2 regions of the Streptomyces sp. NRRL S-1813 genome follow, and region 2 is predicted to be linked to the other one. Evidence: riboswitches for the same ligand, from Rfam matches in the RefSeq annotation. Region 2 holds a riboswitch; the other holds the start of a gene.
What was found. Region 2 has a riboswitch for cyclic di-AMP ahead of IF67_RS0112985 (C40 family peptidase). Riboswitches for the same ligand answer to the same signal wherever they lie in the genome.
Positions count from the first base shown of each region.

Region 1: linked by a shared signal. The riboswitch ahead of IF67_RS0100325 (C40 family peptidase) and the one ahead of IF67_RS0112985 (C40 family peptidase) in region 2 are both predicted to bind cyclic di-AMP.

Region 1 is NZ_JOHB01000001.1:70,921-78,817, reverse strand. It holds gene pcrA (DNA helicase PcrA) at 1-1,470, opposite strand, end outside; cyclic di-AMP (ydaO/yuaA leader) riboswitch at 1,761-1,942, shown strand; gene IF67_RS0100325 (C40 family peptidase) at 1,950-3,098, shown strand; gene IF67_RS0100320 (hypothetical protein) at 3,259-3,612, opposite strand; gene IF67_RS0100315 (NlpC/P60 family protein) at 3,937-5,073, shown strand; gene IF67_RS0100310 (alpha/beta hydrolase) at 5,087-6,211, opposite strand; gene IF67_RS0100305 (LuxR C-terminal-related transcriptional regulator) at 6,395-7,105, opposite strand; gene IF67_RS0100300 (ATP-binding protein) at 7,194-7,897, opposite strand, start outside.
Region 2 is NZ_JOHB01000006.1:332,600-340,496, reverse strand. It holds gene IF67_RS0112995 (ATP-dependent Clp protease proteolytic subunit) at 1-323, shown strand, start outside; gene IF67_RS0112990 (hypothetical protein) at 329-637, shown strand; cyclic di-AMP (ydaO/yuaA leader) riboswitch at 916-1,115, shown strand; gene IF67_RS0112985 (C40 family peptidase) at 1,120-1,593, shown strand; gene IF67_RS44845 (hypothetical protein) at 1,651-1,896, shown strand; gene IF67_RS0112980 (LysE family translocator) at 1,934-2,602, opposite strand; gene IF67_RS0112975 (LysR family transcriptional regulator) at 2,674-3,588, shown strand; gene IF67_RS0112970 (8-amino-7-oxononanoate synthase) at 3,676-4,902, opposite strand; gene bioB (biotin synthase BioB) at 5,059-6,210, shown strand; gene IF67_RS0112960 (adenosylmethionine--8-amino-7-oxononanoate transaminase) at 6,203-7,507, shown strand; gene bioD (dethiobiotin synthase) at 7,616-7,897, shown strand, end outside.

The DNA of each region.
Region 1 (7,897 bases), on a different contig from region 2:
GGCGCGGTCGCCGATGCCGCGCTTGGGGACGTTCAGGATGCGGCGGAGCGGGACGGTGTCCTCGGGGTTGGCGAGCACCCGCAGGTACGCGAGGACGTCGCGGACCTCCTTGCGCTCGTAGAAGCGGACGCCGCCGACGACCTTGTAGGGCAGCCCGACCCGGATGAAGATCTCTTCGAAGACACGGGACTGGGCGTTGGTGCGGTAGAACACGGCGACATCGCCGGCCTTGGCGTCACCGGCATCCGTCAGCCGGTCGATCTCGTCGGCGACGAACTGGGCCTCGTCGTGCTCGGTGTCGGCGACATAGCCGGTGATCTTGGGGCCGGCGCCGGCGTCGGTCCAGAGGTTCTTGGGGCGGCGGTTCTCGTTGCGCTCGATGACCGCGTTGGCGGCGGAGAGGATCGTCTGCGAGGAGCGGTAGTTCTGCTCCAGCAGGATCGTCGTCGCGTCCGGGTAGTCCTCCTCGAACTGGAGGATGTTGCGGATCGTGGCGCCGCGGAAGGCGTAGATCGACTGGTCGGCGTCACCGACGACGCACAGCTCGGCGGCGGCTTCGGCGGGGCCGACCAGCTCGCGGACGAGGGTGTACTGGGCGTGGTTGGTGTCCTGGTACTCGTCGACGAGGACGTGGCGGAAGCGGCGGCGGTAGTGGTCGGCGACATCGGGGAAGGCCTGGAGCAGGTTGACCGTCGTCATGATGATGTCGTCGAAGTCCAGGGCGTTGGCCTCGCGCAGCCGGGCCTGGTACATGGCATACGCCTCGGCCAAGGTCTTCTCAAAACCGTCGGCCGCTGTCCCGGCGAAGGTCTCCTCGTCGATGAGCTCGTTCTTGAGGTTGGAGATCTTCGCGCTGAAGGACTTGGGCGGGTAGCGCTTGGGGTCCAGATCCAGATCGCGGCAGACCAGGGCCATCAGGCGCTTGGAGTCGGCGGCGTCGTAGATCGAGAAGGACGAGGTGAAGCCCAGCTTCTTGGACTCGCGGCGCAGGATGCGGACGCAGGCGCTGTGGAAGGTGGAGACCCACATGGCGTTGGCGCGCGGGCCGACGAGCTCCTCGACGCGCTCCTTCATTTCACCGGCGGCCTTGTTCGTGAACGTGATCGCGAGGATCTGGCCGGGGTGGACATGGCGCTCGGCGAGCAGATGCGCGATGCGGTGGGTCAGCACCCGGGTCTTGCCGGAGCCGGCGCCGGCGACGATCAGCAGCGGGCCGCCGGTGTGCACGACGGCGGCCTTCTGCTCGTCGTTGAGCCCCTCCAGCAGCGTCGCCGGGTGGAGGGCGGGACGGGCGGCGCCGTCGCGGTAGAACGCCTCTCTGGGGGCGGGCGCGTCGAACCGCCCGCCGAAGAGGTCGGCGGGGATCTCCTCCGGGGCCGGGCCGTGCTCGTCCTCGGGAGGCGGCTGGTGCTCCTCCTCGCCCTTGTGGCCGAGGTCCGCCAGGAAGCTGTCGTCAAAGAGGCTGCTCATCGCCCACCGAGTCTAGGCTGCCGCACTGACAGCCCGCCGCGGAGTAGGCAATTGCGGGGCGCATACGGAGCGGGCCGTGGCGCCGCGGCAGGTCAGGCGGCCGGGCCCTTCACAGACCGGGCGCCGCCTCGTCTACCCGAATCCGACATCTGCCACAACAACCCCCGCATCGCGTTCAGGTCACGAAAAGGTTTCGGGCATATCGAACATCAGCCTTCACAGGAGCCACACGAGTTGGCTAACGTCCTCGCTCAGGCAGCCCGCCTCCCCGTGGACGACAGCGTCCGCACGGGCCGCCCACGCCGAGTCCGGCCCTGCCCTGGGGCATCCGGAGCCGGGGACCCACCAGCACCACCGGGGTGAATCGATCCGGGCAGCCGCCGTCGGCGGACGTCCGGACCGTAGGGCAAGCCTTCCGTCGACACCGCCCGAACCCGACAGCTAACCCGGTAGGCGGTCCACGGAAGGAGTCGCCGGCCTTGGCGTCGCATCGCAAGCCGCGCACCAGCATTCTCGCCTCACCCGGAGGCCGTCGTACGGCGGTCGGACTCACCACCGCCGCCCTCGCCTCGGCCACGCTGCTCTCGCAGTCCGCCGACGCGGCACCCCGGGCGCCCAGGCCCGGCATCGAAGAGGTCAAGCAGAAGGTCGACGGCCTCTACCACGAAGCCGAGGTGGCCACCCAGAAGTACAACGCCGTCAAAGAGCGCGCCGACGCCCAGCGCGACACCGTGGACGGCCTGCTCGACGCCGCCGCCAAGCGCGCCGAGAAGATGAACGAGTCCCGGCGCATGCTGGGCACCTTCGCCTCCGCGCAGTACCGCACCGGCGGCCTGAACCCGACGGCGCAGCTGATGCTCGCCAAGGATCCGCAGCAGTTCTTCGACCGCAGCCACCTCATGGAGCGGATGACCGGCCGGCAGAAGCAGGCCGTCTCCGACTACCAGGAGCAGCAGGCGGCGGCCGCCCGGCAGCGCGCGGAGGCGTCCCGCAGCCTGGAGCGGCTCCAGACGTCGCAGGCCTCCCTCAAGGAGTCCAAGCGGTCCGTGCAGGGCAAGCTGGCCGAGGCCCGGCAGCTGCTGTCCCGGCTGACCGCCCAGGAGAAGGCGCGGATGGCGGAGCTGGAGCGCCGCAAGGAGGCGGCGGCCAAGCGCAAGGCCGAGGAGGAGGCGCGCAAGCAGCAGGAGCGGGAGCGTCAGAGGCAGCACGACGGCGGCGGGCCGTCCGGCGGGCAGACCGGTGGCGGCGCCGACGACGGCTCCACCGGAGGTTCGTCCTCCGCCAAGGCCGAGAAGGCGCTCGCCTTCGCCCGCGCCCAGACGGGCAAGCCGTACGTCTGGGGCGCCACCGGGCCCAGCTCCTACGACTGCTCGGGGCTGACGCAGGCGGCGTGGAAGGCGGCCGGCATCGATCTGCCGCGGACCACCTGGGACCAGGTCAAGGTCGGCCAGCGGATCGCCACCAAGGATCTCAAGCCCGGTGACCTGGTCTTCTTCTACGACGACATCAGCCACGTGGGCATGTACATAGGCGGCGGCAAGATGATCCACGCACCGCACCCGGGCGCCGACGTCCGGGAGGAGTCGATCTACTACATGCCGATCTACGGGAGCGTCCGCCCGGGCTGAGGCCCCGCTCCCCCCTCAGGCCACCCCCCACGGTCACCCCCCACACGCCACCGCGCGGCCGTCGCCTCCAAAACCGGAGTGCGAGGACCGCGCGGTGTGCTGTGGAGGGGCGTTCTTCCCGGGGCGCGGGGCCCTGTTCCCGCGCCGCCGGCCGCTTCGCTCAGGTCCAGAGCACCGCGATGAAGATGTTGGCCACCGTCAGCGCGCCGACCGCGCCGAAGACCGGCTTGGCGACGCTCTCCTCGTCCCGCTTGACGTAGACCAGCGCCAGGATGACCACCAGAACGGCCATCTTGATGCCGAGCTTGATGTTGTTGAGGCTGTGGTCCTGGGCCTGGTTGAGGCCGACCAGCACGATGCCGGTGACCAGCATCGTCAGCGCACCGTGCAGCATCGCGGGCACAAAGCGGGCGGTGCCCGCGCTCATCGCCTTCATCTGGGTCAGAAAGCCGCCCAGCAGGGAGGCGATGCCGATGATGTGCAGGCCGACGAAGATATTGATTACTACGTCCATAGTGCTGGATCGTAGCCCCCGCATAGCACGGCCCTTCCGGCAGGGCGCCCACAATCGCCGCTTCGGTCAGGCCGGGCCCGGTCCCGGCCGTACGGCCTCGGTGCCACGGTCACCCGTGCACCGGCCACGGTCGAAAGCGAACAATCCCGGCCAAGCAGACTCCTTGCCGTGACGTACAGGCTTAGCGTCCTCCTCCAGGCGGCCGACTCCCCGCCATCGCCGGCCTCCCACCGGCGTCCTGTCGGCCGTCCCGCCGAGAGGTGCGGCGGCGGTCCGTTCCCTCGTTACGGACCGCCGCCGGGCCCGCGGCTCGAAGGGAAGGAAGTGACGGCCACAGTGGCCTCGCACCGCAAGCCGCGGCAGCATCCGCTCGCCGCACTCACCGGCGGCGGCTCGCGCAGCGCGCGCACCGCCCGTACGGCCGCCACCCTGGCCCTGGCCGGTGCGGCCACCGCCGCCGGCCTCGACGGCACCGGCCAGGCCGCACCCCAGCCCACCCCCGCCCAGGTCAAGAACCGGGTCGACGCGCTGTACCAGGAGGCAGAGGTGGCCACGCAGAGCTACAACGGCGCGAAGGAAGCCGCCGAGAAGGCACGCGAGGAGCTGAGCAGGCTCCAGGACGAGGCCGCCCGCAGGACCGAGAACCTGAACGCCGCCCGTACCGAACTGGGCACCATGGCCGCGAGCCAGTACCGCTCCGGCGGCATCGACCCGACCGTACGGCTGCTGCTGTCCGCGGACCCGCAGCGCTACCTGGACGGCGCCGCGGTCCTCCAGCGCACGGGCAGCCACCAGGCAACCGCGGTGGCCGGCTACGCGCGCCGGCTCGGCAGCGTACGGCAGGTCCAGCGGCGGGCCGAGGACACCGCGGAACGGCTGGCGGGTACCGAGGCGGCGCTGAAGAAGCACCGGGTCACGGTCGTCCACAAGCTGGGCGCCGCCGAGCAGTTGCTCAGCCGGCTGACCGCGGAGCAGCGGCAGCGGATGGCGGGCCGGGCCGGTGCGCACGGCGGGGCCGGCGAGGGCCGCGCGGACCGCGGGACCGGGCGCGGGGACGGCCTCCGCGGCGACACCGGCCCGGAAGCCGCCGCGGCCGCGGCGCAGGCCGCCGACCCCCGGGCCGCACGGGCCGTCGCCTTCGCCTACGCCGCCCTCGGCAAACCGTACGTCTGGGGCGCGACGGGCCCCTCCGCGTTCGACTGCTCGGGGCTGACCCAGGCCGCCTGGAAGGCCGGCGGGGTCGCGCTGCCCCGTACGACCTACACCCAGATCAGCTCCGGACCGCGCATCGACAGGTCCCAACTCGCCCCCGGTGACCTGGTGTTCTTCTACTCCGGGATCAGCCATGTGGGGCTCTACGTCGGGGACGGCAAGATGATCCACGCGCCGCACCCGGGGGCGCCGGTACGGATCGCGCCGATCGACCAGATGCCGTTCGCGGCGGCGACCCGGCCGGCCTAGGGCGGTGCCGCGCTCACGCCCTGAGCTGCGTCCCCAGCCACTGGAAGATCTGCGGCACCTGGTTCTTCCACACCACCGTGGTGTGGCCGCCCGCGCCCGACGAGATCTGCTGCACGGTCACTGTCGTCGGAAGCTGCGCGAACTGCCGCAGCCCGAGACCGGCCTGGTAGCCGTCGCCCGCCGCGCCCGACACATACAGGGCCGTACGCGGCGGCTTCCCCGCCGCGTTGGCGGCCTTCAGGATGTGGATCGGGTTGGACTCGACGCGCAGCTTGGGGTCCTTGCCGGCGAGGGAATCGCGTTCGAGCGCCGGGTCGTTGTAGCCGGACATGGCGACCGCGGCGCGGTAGCGGTCCGGGTGGGCCAGGGCGAGCTTGGTGGCGCAGTGCGCGCCCGCCGAGTAACCGGCCAGGGCCCAGGAGTCCGGCTTGTCGCCGGCCCGGAAGTTGTCGACGATCATCTTGCGGACATCGACGGTCAGCCAGCTGTCGGCGTTGACCTTCCCGGGGATGTTGACACAGCCGGTGTCCGCGCCGGGGAGGAGATTGGTACGCGGCGCCACCAGGATGGCCGGCTTGACCTGGCCGCGCTGCATCAGCGGCCGGAGCTGCTCGGCCACGTGCAGCGAGCCCAGCCAGGATTTCGCCGAGCCCGGGTAGCCGGGCAGCAGCTCGACCACCGGGAACTTCTTGTTCCGGTAGGCCGGGTCGTCGTACTGCGGCGGCAGCCAGACGTACACCTCGCCCTGGACGCCCGAGATCCGGCCCCTGAGGTCGGTCATCCGGACGCCGGGGCCCACCCTGGGGTCGTCGGCCGGGCGGAACTGCTGGAGCTGCTTGGGCTCGTGCTTGATCTGCCGGCCGCCCATGCCGTCGGGGCCGAGGTCCCGGGCCGCCTCGACATGGCTGCCGGTACCGAGCAGGTCGTCCCAGGTGTCGTAGAGGCTGTTGGCGTTGTTGACCAGGACGAAGACCACGGTGATGGCCGTGACCTGGGCGAACAGCAGCATCAGCAGCCGGGCGAGGCCGCGCGCCAGGGGCGGCCCGGCTATTCGGCCCCACAGGGCGAGCGGCAGCACAAAGGCGACGATCAACAGCGTGACCGAGGTGAGGAAGAAGGGCGTGCCCGTCAGGCTCATCGGGATCTCGCTTCCAGGACAACTACGCGAAGGACGTGGGGGTGGTTCCGGCCCCGCCTTCGGCAGTGAGCCTCTCCGCGCCTTTAGATGGTGATCAGCGTGGTCCTGGTTGCCCGTCTTTGGTCCTTCTTTACGCCCCGGCTCTCCGGCGGCCCGTCACGGCCACGGAGACGGTTGGCCAGGTCAGACCAGCCGCCGGGCCGCTGCCCAGCGGGTCAGCTCATGGCGGTTGGAGAGCTGGAGCTTGCGCAGCACCGCGGAGACATGGGATTCCACGGTCTTCACGGAGATGAACAGCTGCTTGGCGATCTCCTTGTACGCATAGCCGCGGGCGATCAGCCGCAGGACCTCGCGCTCGCGCTGGGTGAGGCGGTCCAGGTCCTCGTCGACCGGCGGGGCATCCGTCGAGGCGAAGGCGTCCAGGACGAAGCCGGCCAGCCGCGGCGAGAAGACGGCATCGCCGTCGGCGACCCGGAAGACCGCGTTGACCAGGTCCGTGCCGGTGATCGTCTTGGTGACATAGCCGCGGGCACCACCGCGGATGACGCCGATGACGTCCTCGGCCGCATCGGAGACGGAGAGCGCGAGAAAGCGGACCGGGCGCTCCGGATCGGCCATCATCGCGGCGCTGCGGCGCAGCACCTCCACACCTCCGCCCCCGGGGAGATGGACGTCCAGCAGGACGACCTCGGGGCGGGTGGCGGTGATGACCGTGAGCGCCTGGTCGACGTCGGCGGCCTCACCGACCACCTTGACTCCGGTGCGCCCGGTTTCGCCGATCTCGGCCTGGACGCCCGTACGGAACATCCGGTGGTCGTCGACCAGCACGACCCGTACGGTGCGGCCCTCGGCCGCCGCGCCGGTCTCGCCCTGCTGTGCGCCCTCGCTGCTCATCTCTTCCGCCCGTCCCTCGATGTCTGCCCCGCCATCATCCCGTGCTCCGGCCCGCGGTGTCGCCACCGGCCGCCCCTCGCCCGTCCCGTCATGTCTCGCGCTCCGTCGCCGCGCGCTCGATTTCCAGCTCGACGACCGTGCCGCCCTCGGGGGCGGAGCGCAGCCGGGCCGTGCCACCGTGGCGCTCCATGCGGCCGATGATGGACTCCCGTACGCCCATCCGGTCCTCGGGGACCGCGTCCAGGTCGAAGCCGGGGCCGCGGTCGCGCACCGAGACAAAGACCGTAAGGCCCTCCACCTCGGCGAACACCTGCACCGCACCGCCCTCGCCACCGTACTTGGCGGCGTTGACCATCGCCTCGCGTGCGGCCTGCATCTGGGCGCCCAGCGCCTCGTCCAGCGGGCAGTCGCCGACGACCACGACCTCGAGGGGGACGCCATGGTCGTCCTCCACCTCGGCGGCGGACTTGCGGACCGCCTCCGCGACGGTGGCGGGTTCCTCGTCCTCCTCCTTGCCACGGCCCTCGGGTTTGTAGAGCCAGGCGCGCAGTTCCCGCTCCTGGGCGCGGGCCAGCCGCGCGACCTCCCGGGGGTCCTCGGCGTTGCGCTGGATCAGGGTGAGGGTGTGCAGGACGGAGTCATGGACATGGGCGGCCACTTCGGCGCGCTCCTGGGCGCGGATGCGCATCAGCCGTTCCTCGGAGAGGTCCTGGGTGATCCGCACCAGGTAGGGCCCCGCCAGCAGCGCGATGCCGACGACGACGGCGAGCGAGGCCTGGAGCACCGAGCCGA
Region 2 (7,897 bases):
GCGCCGCGGTCCTGCTGGCCGCCGGCGCGCCCGGCAAGCGGCTGGCGCTGCCCGGGGCCCGGATCCTGATCCACCAGCCGTCGTTCAGTGAACCCGTCCAGGGGCAGGCCACCGACCTTCAGATCCAGGCGGAGGAGATGCTGCGCACCCGCGACGTGCTGGAGGAGATGCTGGCCGAGCACACCGGACAGCCCCGTGAGCGGATCGCCGCCGACATCGAGCGCGACAAGATCTTCGACGCCCTCGCCGCTCAGGAGTACGGCCTGATCGACGGACTCACCCGCAACCGCAAGCAGTCGGCCCGTGGGCCCGTGGCGCGGTGAGCCCGATGCTGCCCCCCGAACCGCCGCCGCTGCCCGCACTGACCCGCGCCGAGGGCGAGCTGATCGACAGCTATCTGGAGGTGATCGACCTGCTGGGCCGGATCAACCCGACCCGCTGCGGTGGCACCTACAGCGCACTGCGCGCCGCCCAGGCGCTGGTGGGCAAGGCGACCCGCCTACGGGACGCGCTGACACTGATGCACAGCCGGGGCGAGAGCGAGGTGCACCGCGGAACGCTGACCCGGGCGCTGCGGGTGCTGGACGGCGAACGCCGGACCGGGCTGGTGACGGTGCCGCCACCCGAGGAAATCTGACGCGACACGCGCCGGTGGGCTGCACATACGGCGTAGCGTCCGCGCCCGATGTGGGGAGGTGACGAATTGCGCGGGGCGGACACATTTTCTCCGGCCCTTGATGTTTCGCTCCTGGTCCGGGGGGTGCAAGACCCCGCGCCGCGGCACCTGAGGGAACAAATCTAACCATTCGGGTCAATTGTGACCCATCTCACATACGGCATTTTCAGCTCGGAATTCGGGTGCCGGGTGCGTGACGATCCCTTCGACGACAAGACCCCGCCACAGCGACGGGGCGGTCCGGACGGGCGCCTAATCCCGCCGCCGTGCCGGATGTCCGGTCGACGATGTGGATCGGCGGGAGCGGAGGACCCGAGCAGAGCGGGGTCCCGGCCTTCACGGCCGAGGGCTCCTTGGGGTGAAGCCGTGCATACGGCCGGGCATCTTCGCCTGCCCGAACCCGACAGGTCTTCCTTCGCAGGCGGCTGACGAAGGGTTTGCGCATGACCGTGCGCATGCATACGCCGAATCTGCTGGCGCGCGCCGGCACCGTCACCGCTCTGACGCTGGTCACCCTCGGCGGGACCAGCATGGCTCCAGGAGCGGCCGGGAACGCCGAAGCCGCGTCCGTATCCGTCCATGCGCTGCGGGTCGCGGCTTCCAAGGGAGGATCTCCGTACCGGTACGGCGCCCAAGGGCCGCAGGCCTTCGACTGTTCCGGGCTGACGGTGTACTCGTTCAAGCGCGCCGGGCGGGCCCTGCCACGCACCGCCGCCGCGCAGTACAGCCGCACCCGGCACATCCCGGCTGCCTCGCGCCGCCGCGGTGATCTGGTCTTTTTCCACTCGCGCAGCGGTATTTACCACGTCGGTATCTACGCGGGCCGGGGCCGGATGTGGCATGCGCCCAAGGCCGGGAGCGTCGTGCGGCTGGAGCGGATCTGGAGCCGCTCGGTCTGGTACGGGCGGGTGCACTGACCTGCCCATTCATCTCACGATCGGTCAATTGCCAGTGGTTTTGGGCCATTTGGCCGGGTGGCTTCGCCACTGGGCGAGCTGCTGCTGTCCGCGGCCCAACGGGAGCTTCCCGCCCGCGGACGGCGCGGTGGCCGTGCTGCCCCCGCCGTCGCCGCGGGACGCGGGAGTGGCGCCTTCCTGTGCCATGCCGTGGTGGCGCGGGCCGCCCCCGGAAACGCCCGTGACGTCCGGGGGATTGTGGCCGCCGGGTTCGTGCCGCCGGGTGCCGAGGTGCTGAGGGTGCCGCACGGCGGTCGTGGCTGACGCGGACCGGCCGGAGAAGGTCCGGTGTGCGCCGCCCTCAGGCGAGCGCCAGTTCCACCAGCAGGATGCCTCCCAGAGCCGTGAGCAGCGCCCCGGTGGTGGCTTCCAGGGCACGGGCCACCCGCGGGCGGCGCAGCCAGACGCCCAGCCGGTCGACGAGCAGCGCGACGGCGGGGAACCACACCAGTGCCATGGCGACGACCATCGTCGCGAGCAGCAGCGTCCGGGGCAGCGCGGGCTGTCCCGCCGGGACGAACTGCGGGAGCAGGCTCAGGAAGAGAACAGGGGCCTTGGGGTTGAGTGCATTGGTCAAAAAGCCCTGCCGCAGGCTCTGCGTGGTGCCCAGGAGAGCGGCGGGCCGGGGGCCGTCGGCCGGTGCGGTGGCGGCCGGGCCTGCGGGGCCGTCCGTGGTGGCCGCCGGGCGGCGGAAGGCCGTGGCCAGGGCGCGGACACCGAGGTACAACAGGTAGCCGCCGCCGAGGAGTTGGACGGCTCCGAAGAGCGTGGGCACGGCGACCAGCACCGCCGCGAGCCCGGCCACCGCCAGGGCGGTGTGCACCAGCAGCCCGCCCGCGACTCCGACGGCGGTCGCCACCCCCGCCCGGCGCGAGTCGAGCGCATTGCGCACCACGACCGCGAAGTCCGCGCCCGGCATGGCGACCATGCCCGCGGCGACTCCGGTGAAGGCGATCAGCTGTCCGTCCATGAGAGCAGCATCGCCGGTCCGAGCCTTTAATAGGTATTGGCAATGTTCTTGGAGAGCCTAAAGAGATTCTTATGTACGACCCCACACGGCTGGCCGCCCTGGTAGCGGTGGCAGAGGCCGGTTCGATCACCCGGGCCGCCGCCCGGCTGGGCTACACCGCTCCCGCGCTCTCCCAGCAGCTCGCCAAGCTGGAGCGGGAGGCCGGGACGGCGCTCCTGGTGCGCCACCATCGCGGGGCTCGGCTGACGGCCGCCGGTGAGCTGCTGCTCGTACGGGCCCGGCGGGTCCTGGACGAGCTGGATCAGGCGCGGCACGAGCTGTCCCGGCTGGCGGGGCTGTCCGGCGGGCGGCTGCGGGTCGGCACGTTCATGACCGCCGGTACGCATCTGCTGCCGCCCGCGCTCAGCGCGTTCCGGCGGGCGCACCCCGATGTGGAGCTGAGCGTGACGGAGTACGTGCCGCCGCAGGCCACCGCGGCGGTGGCGCTGGGCGAGGTCGATCTGGCGCTCACGCATGAGTACGTGCCGGGCGAGGCGATGCCGGCGCCGGAGGGGGTGCGCCTGGAACCGCTGCTGACCGAGGAGCTGGTGCTGGTCACGGCGCCCGGCCATGCCCTCTCGGCGGGCTCCGGACGGCTGCCGCTCGTCGAGCTGGCCGGTCAGCCGCTGGTCAGCATGGCGCCGGCCAATCCCAACCGGCGGGAGGTGGAGGCGGCGCTGGCAGCCGCCGGGGCCAGTGAGGCGGTGCGCTGTGAGTCGCCGAGCTATGCCGTGGTGTGTGCACTGGTGAGCGCGGGGCTCGGGGTGGCCGTGGTTCCGGAGATGGTGGCGGAGGGGTCGCTGCCACCGCTGGGGGTCCGCCGGCTGGACCCACCGGAGCTGCACCGCCGGATCTCGGTGGCCTACCGCCCCGGCGGCACCCCGGCTGCCGACACCTTGCGGGCCCTGCTGCGCGGGGCCTTCACCCGCCACTCCCCCGCGCCGTGACGGCGGACGGCCGCGGCGGACGGCCGGTTCCACGGACGGCGGCCTGCCACGGGGCCGGCCGCCGTACCGCTCCGGACGGTCGCCGGCTCAGCCCGTCGGCGTCGTGGCCACGATCGTGCCGACCGCCCGGTCGAGCTGAGCATCCGTCAGGTCCGCGCGGGCGGTGAGCCGCAGCCGGGAGATCCCGTCGGGCACGGACGGCGGCCGGAAGCAGCCGACCGCGAGTCCGGCCGCACGGCAGTCGGCGGCCCAGCGGAGCGCCGCTTCCGGCGAGGGGGCACGTACGGAGACCACGGCCGCGTCCGGGCGTACCGCCGTCAGACCCGCCGCGGTGAGCCGCTCGTGCAGCCTCTGCGCGATCCGGACGGCCCGGGTGGCCCGCTGCGGTTCACGGCGCAGCAGCCGTAGCGCCGCGAGGGCACCGCCCGCCGCCGCCGGGGCGAGACCGGTGTCGAAGATGAACGAACGGGCGGTGTTGACCAGATGCTCGATGACCCGGGCCGGTCCGAGCACCACGCCGCCCTGGGAACCGAGCGACTTGGAGAGCGTCATGGTGGCCACCACATCACCGTCACCGGCGAGCCCGGCCGCCCACAGCGCGCCACGGCCTCCTTCGCCCAGCACCCCCAGGCCGTGTGCGTCGTCGACGAGAAGCCCGGCTCCCCGTGTCCGGCAGACCTCGGCCAGCGCGGGGAGCGGCGCGGCGTCCCCGTCGACCGAGAAGACCGAGTCGGTCACGGCGAGCGCCCGGCCGTCGTGGCCGGTCAGCGCGGCACGTACGGCCTCCGGGTCGGCGTGCGGAACGACTTGGGTACGGGCCCGGGAGAGCCGGCAGCCGTCGATGAGGGAGGCGTGGTTGCCCGCGTCGGAGACGATCAGGGCGCCCGGGGCGGTGAGTGCCGTGACGGCGGCGAGATTTGCGGCATAGCCGGAGGACAGCACCAAAGCGGCCTCGAAGCCGCAGAACGCCGCGAGTTCCGTCTCCAGCAGGGCGTGCAGCTCGGTGCTGCCGGTGACCAGCCGGGAGCCGGTCGCCCCGGCGCCCCAGCGGTGTGCGGCCTGGGCCGCACCGCGGGTGACCTCCAGGTGCCGGGCGAGTCCGAGATAGTCGTTGCCGGCCAGATCGAGCAGCGGGGAGTCGGCGGGGCGGGGGCGCAGGGTGCGGACGAGTCCGGCGTCCCGGCGCTCGGCACCGGCCGTATCGAGCCAGTCGAAGGCCGCATCGTACGCCGCACGGGCGGGCTCGGCGGAGGGCTCGGTGAGCCTCGCCGGGGAGGTGTCGCGAAGCAGCGACGGGGCGGAGTCCTGCGGCATCGGCTTCCTTCGTCTGTCGGCTTCGATTGTGGGCTGTCGATAGACGTTAGCGGTCGTTCCGCAGGTGCACGGTGTGGCGATACACACACCTCGATCGCAGCTCGTTGTGGGAATCCTCCTTGGCCGGGAGCGGTGGCGTGCGTCAGGATCAACGCCATGGACCTGCTGAACACACTGGTGGACAAGGGACTGCGGCGCGAGTTGCCGACCCGCGAAGAGGCACTGGCTGTATTGGCCACCTCCGATGACGAACTGCTCGATGTCGTGGCCGCGGCCGGAAAGGTGCGCCGCCAGTGGTTCGGGCGGCGGGTCAAACTCAACTATCTCGTCAACCTCAAGTCGGGGCTGTGCCCCGAGGACTGCTCCTACTGCTCCCAGCGGCTGGGGTCGAAGGCCGAGATCCTCAAGTACACCTGGCTCAAGCCCGACGACGCCTCCAAGGCGGCCGCCGCCGGGGTGGCCGGCGGCGCCAAGCGCGTCTGTCTGGTGGCCAGTGGCCGGGGTCCCACGGACAAGGACGTGGACCGCGTCTCGGAGACGATCTCCGCCATCAAGGAGCAGAACGAGGGGGTGGAGGTCTGCGCCTGCCTCGGCCTGCTCTCCGACGGCCAGGCCGGCCGGCTGCGTGCGGCGGGCGCCGATGCGTACAACCACAACCTCAACACCTCGGAAGCCACATACGGCGACATCTGCACCACGCACGACTTCTCGGACCGGGTCTCCACCGTCCAGCAGGCCCAGGCGGCCGGTATGTCGGCCTGCTCCGGGCTGATCGCCGGTATGGGCGAGAGCGACGCCGACCTCGTCGATGTGGTCTACGCGCTGCGCGAGCTGGACCCGGACTCCGTTCCGGTGAACTTCCTGATTCCGTTCGAGGGCACCCCGCTCGCCAAGGAATGGAACCTCACCCCGCAGCGCGCGCTGCGCATCCTGGCGATGGTGCGGTTCGTCTGCCCGGACATCGAGGTACGGCTGGCCGGCGGCCGTGAGGTGCATCTGCGCAGCATGCAGCCGCTCGCCCTGCACCTGGTCAACTCCATCTTCCTGGGCGACTATCTGACCAGCGAGGGGCAGGCCGGCCAGGACGATCTCGCGATGATCGAGGACGCCGGCTTCGAGGTCGAGGGCACGGACACCACCACGCTGCCCGAGCACCGCAGGCAGTGCGGTGACGGGGCGGCGGACGAGGCCACCACCGAGGCCGAGGCACCGGCCACCACCGTCCCGGCACCGTCCGACGAGACCCGCCGCGACCTGGTCTCGGTGCGCCGTCGCGGTGCCGGTACCGACCTGCCCCCCAATGCCTGAGCCGCTCACCCCCGGCGAACTGCTCGCGCTCGACCGGCAGCATGTGTGGCATCCGTACGGGCCGATGCCCGGCAAGGCCGCTCCGCTGCTGGTCGAGTCGGCTTCCGGCGTCCGGCTCCGGCTGGCCGAACCGGTCGACGGCCAGGACGAGTTGGTCGACGGCATGTCCTCCTGGTGGTCTGCGGTACACGGCTACAACCACCCGGTGCTCAATGACGCCGCGCATGGCCAGCTGGAGCGGATGAGCCATGTGATGTTCGGCGGGCTCACCCACGAGCCCGCCGTGCGGCTGGCGAAGCGGCTGGTCGACATCAGCCCGGAGCCGCTTCAGCACGTCTTCCTCGCCGACTCCGGTTCGGTGTCGGTCGAGGTCGCCGTCAAGATGTGCCTCCAGTACTGGCGCTCACTGGGGAAGCCGCGCAAACAGCGGCTGTTGACCTGGCGGGGCGGCTACCACGGCGACACCTGGCAGCCGATGTCGGTCTGCGACCCGGACGGCGGCATGCATGAGCTGTGGCAGGGGGCGCTGCCGCGGCAGATCTTCGCGGACGCGCCGCCGGCGGGCTTCGACGCCGCGCCCGACGAGGCGTATGCGGCACATCTGCGGGAGCTGATCGGCCGCCACGCCGAGGAGCTGGCGGCGGTGATCGTGGAGCCCGTGGTGCAGGGCGCGGGCGGGATGTCGTTCCACTCCCCCGCCTATCTGCGGGTGCTGCGGGAGGCCTGCGACGAGCACGGCGTGCTGCTCGTCTTCGACGAGATCGCGACCGGCTTCGGCCGTACGGGCGCGCTCTTCGCCGCCGGACACGCGGGTGTCGCACCCGATGTGATGTGTCTCGGCAAGGCGCTGACCGGCGGTTATCTGACCCTGGCGGCGACGCTGTGCACGACGGCCGTCGCGGACGGCATCTCCCGCGGCGCGCTGCCGGTGCTGGCGCACGGCCCCACCTTCATGGGCAATCCGCTCGCCGCCGCCGTCGCCGATGCCTCGATCTCACTGCTGCTGTCCCAGGACTGGGGACAGGAGGTCAAGCGCATCGAGTCCGGTCTGCAGAACGGTCTGGCACCGGCCGCGGACCTCCCCGGGGTGCGCGAGGTACGCGTACTCGGCGCGATCGGTGTCGTCCAGCTCGACCACGAGGTGGACATGGCGGCCGCGACCCGGGCGGCGGTCCGGGAGGGCGTGTGGCTGCGCCCGTTCCGGGATCTGATCTACACCATGCCGCCGTACATCACCGGCGACGACGACGTGGCGCGCATCTGCGCCGCGGTGTGCGCGGCGGCACGGGAAGGCTGAACGCACGGGCGGCGGTGGCCGGTCGAGGACACTTCGGCCGCCCCACCGCCGCTCCCCCTCCCCCCTTCCACACGAACCGCTCCCGCAAGGGCCGTTCACCCCACAACCATTCGCCGTAACCGCGCGGGACCGGCCGCGCAGAGTCGGAGGCACACCATGTCGGTGCTGTTCGTGACAGGCACGGGCACGGAGATCGGCAAGACCGTGACCACTGCCGCGATCGCCGCGGCGGCGCTCGCCCAGGGGCGTTCGGTGGCCGTGCTCAAACCGGCCCAGACCGGTGTCACGGCACACGAGAGCGGCGATGCGGCGGAGGTCGAGCGGCTGGCCGGCCCGGTCACCACCGCCGAACTCGCCCGCTTCCCCGACCCACTGGCGCCCGCCACGGCC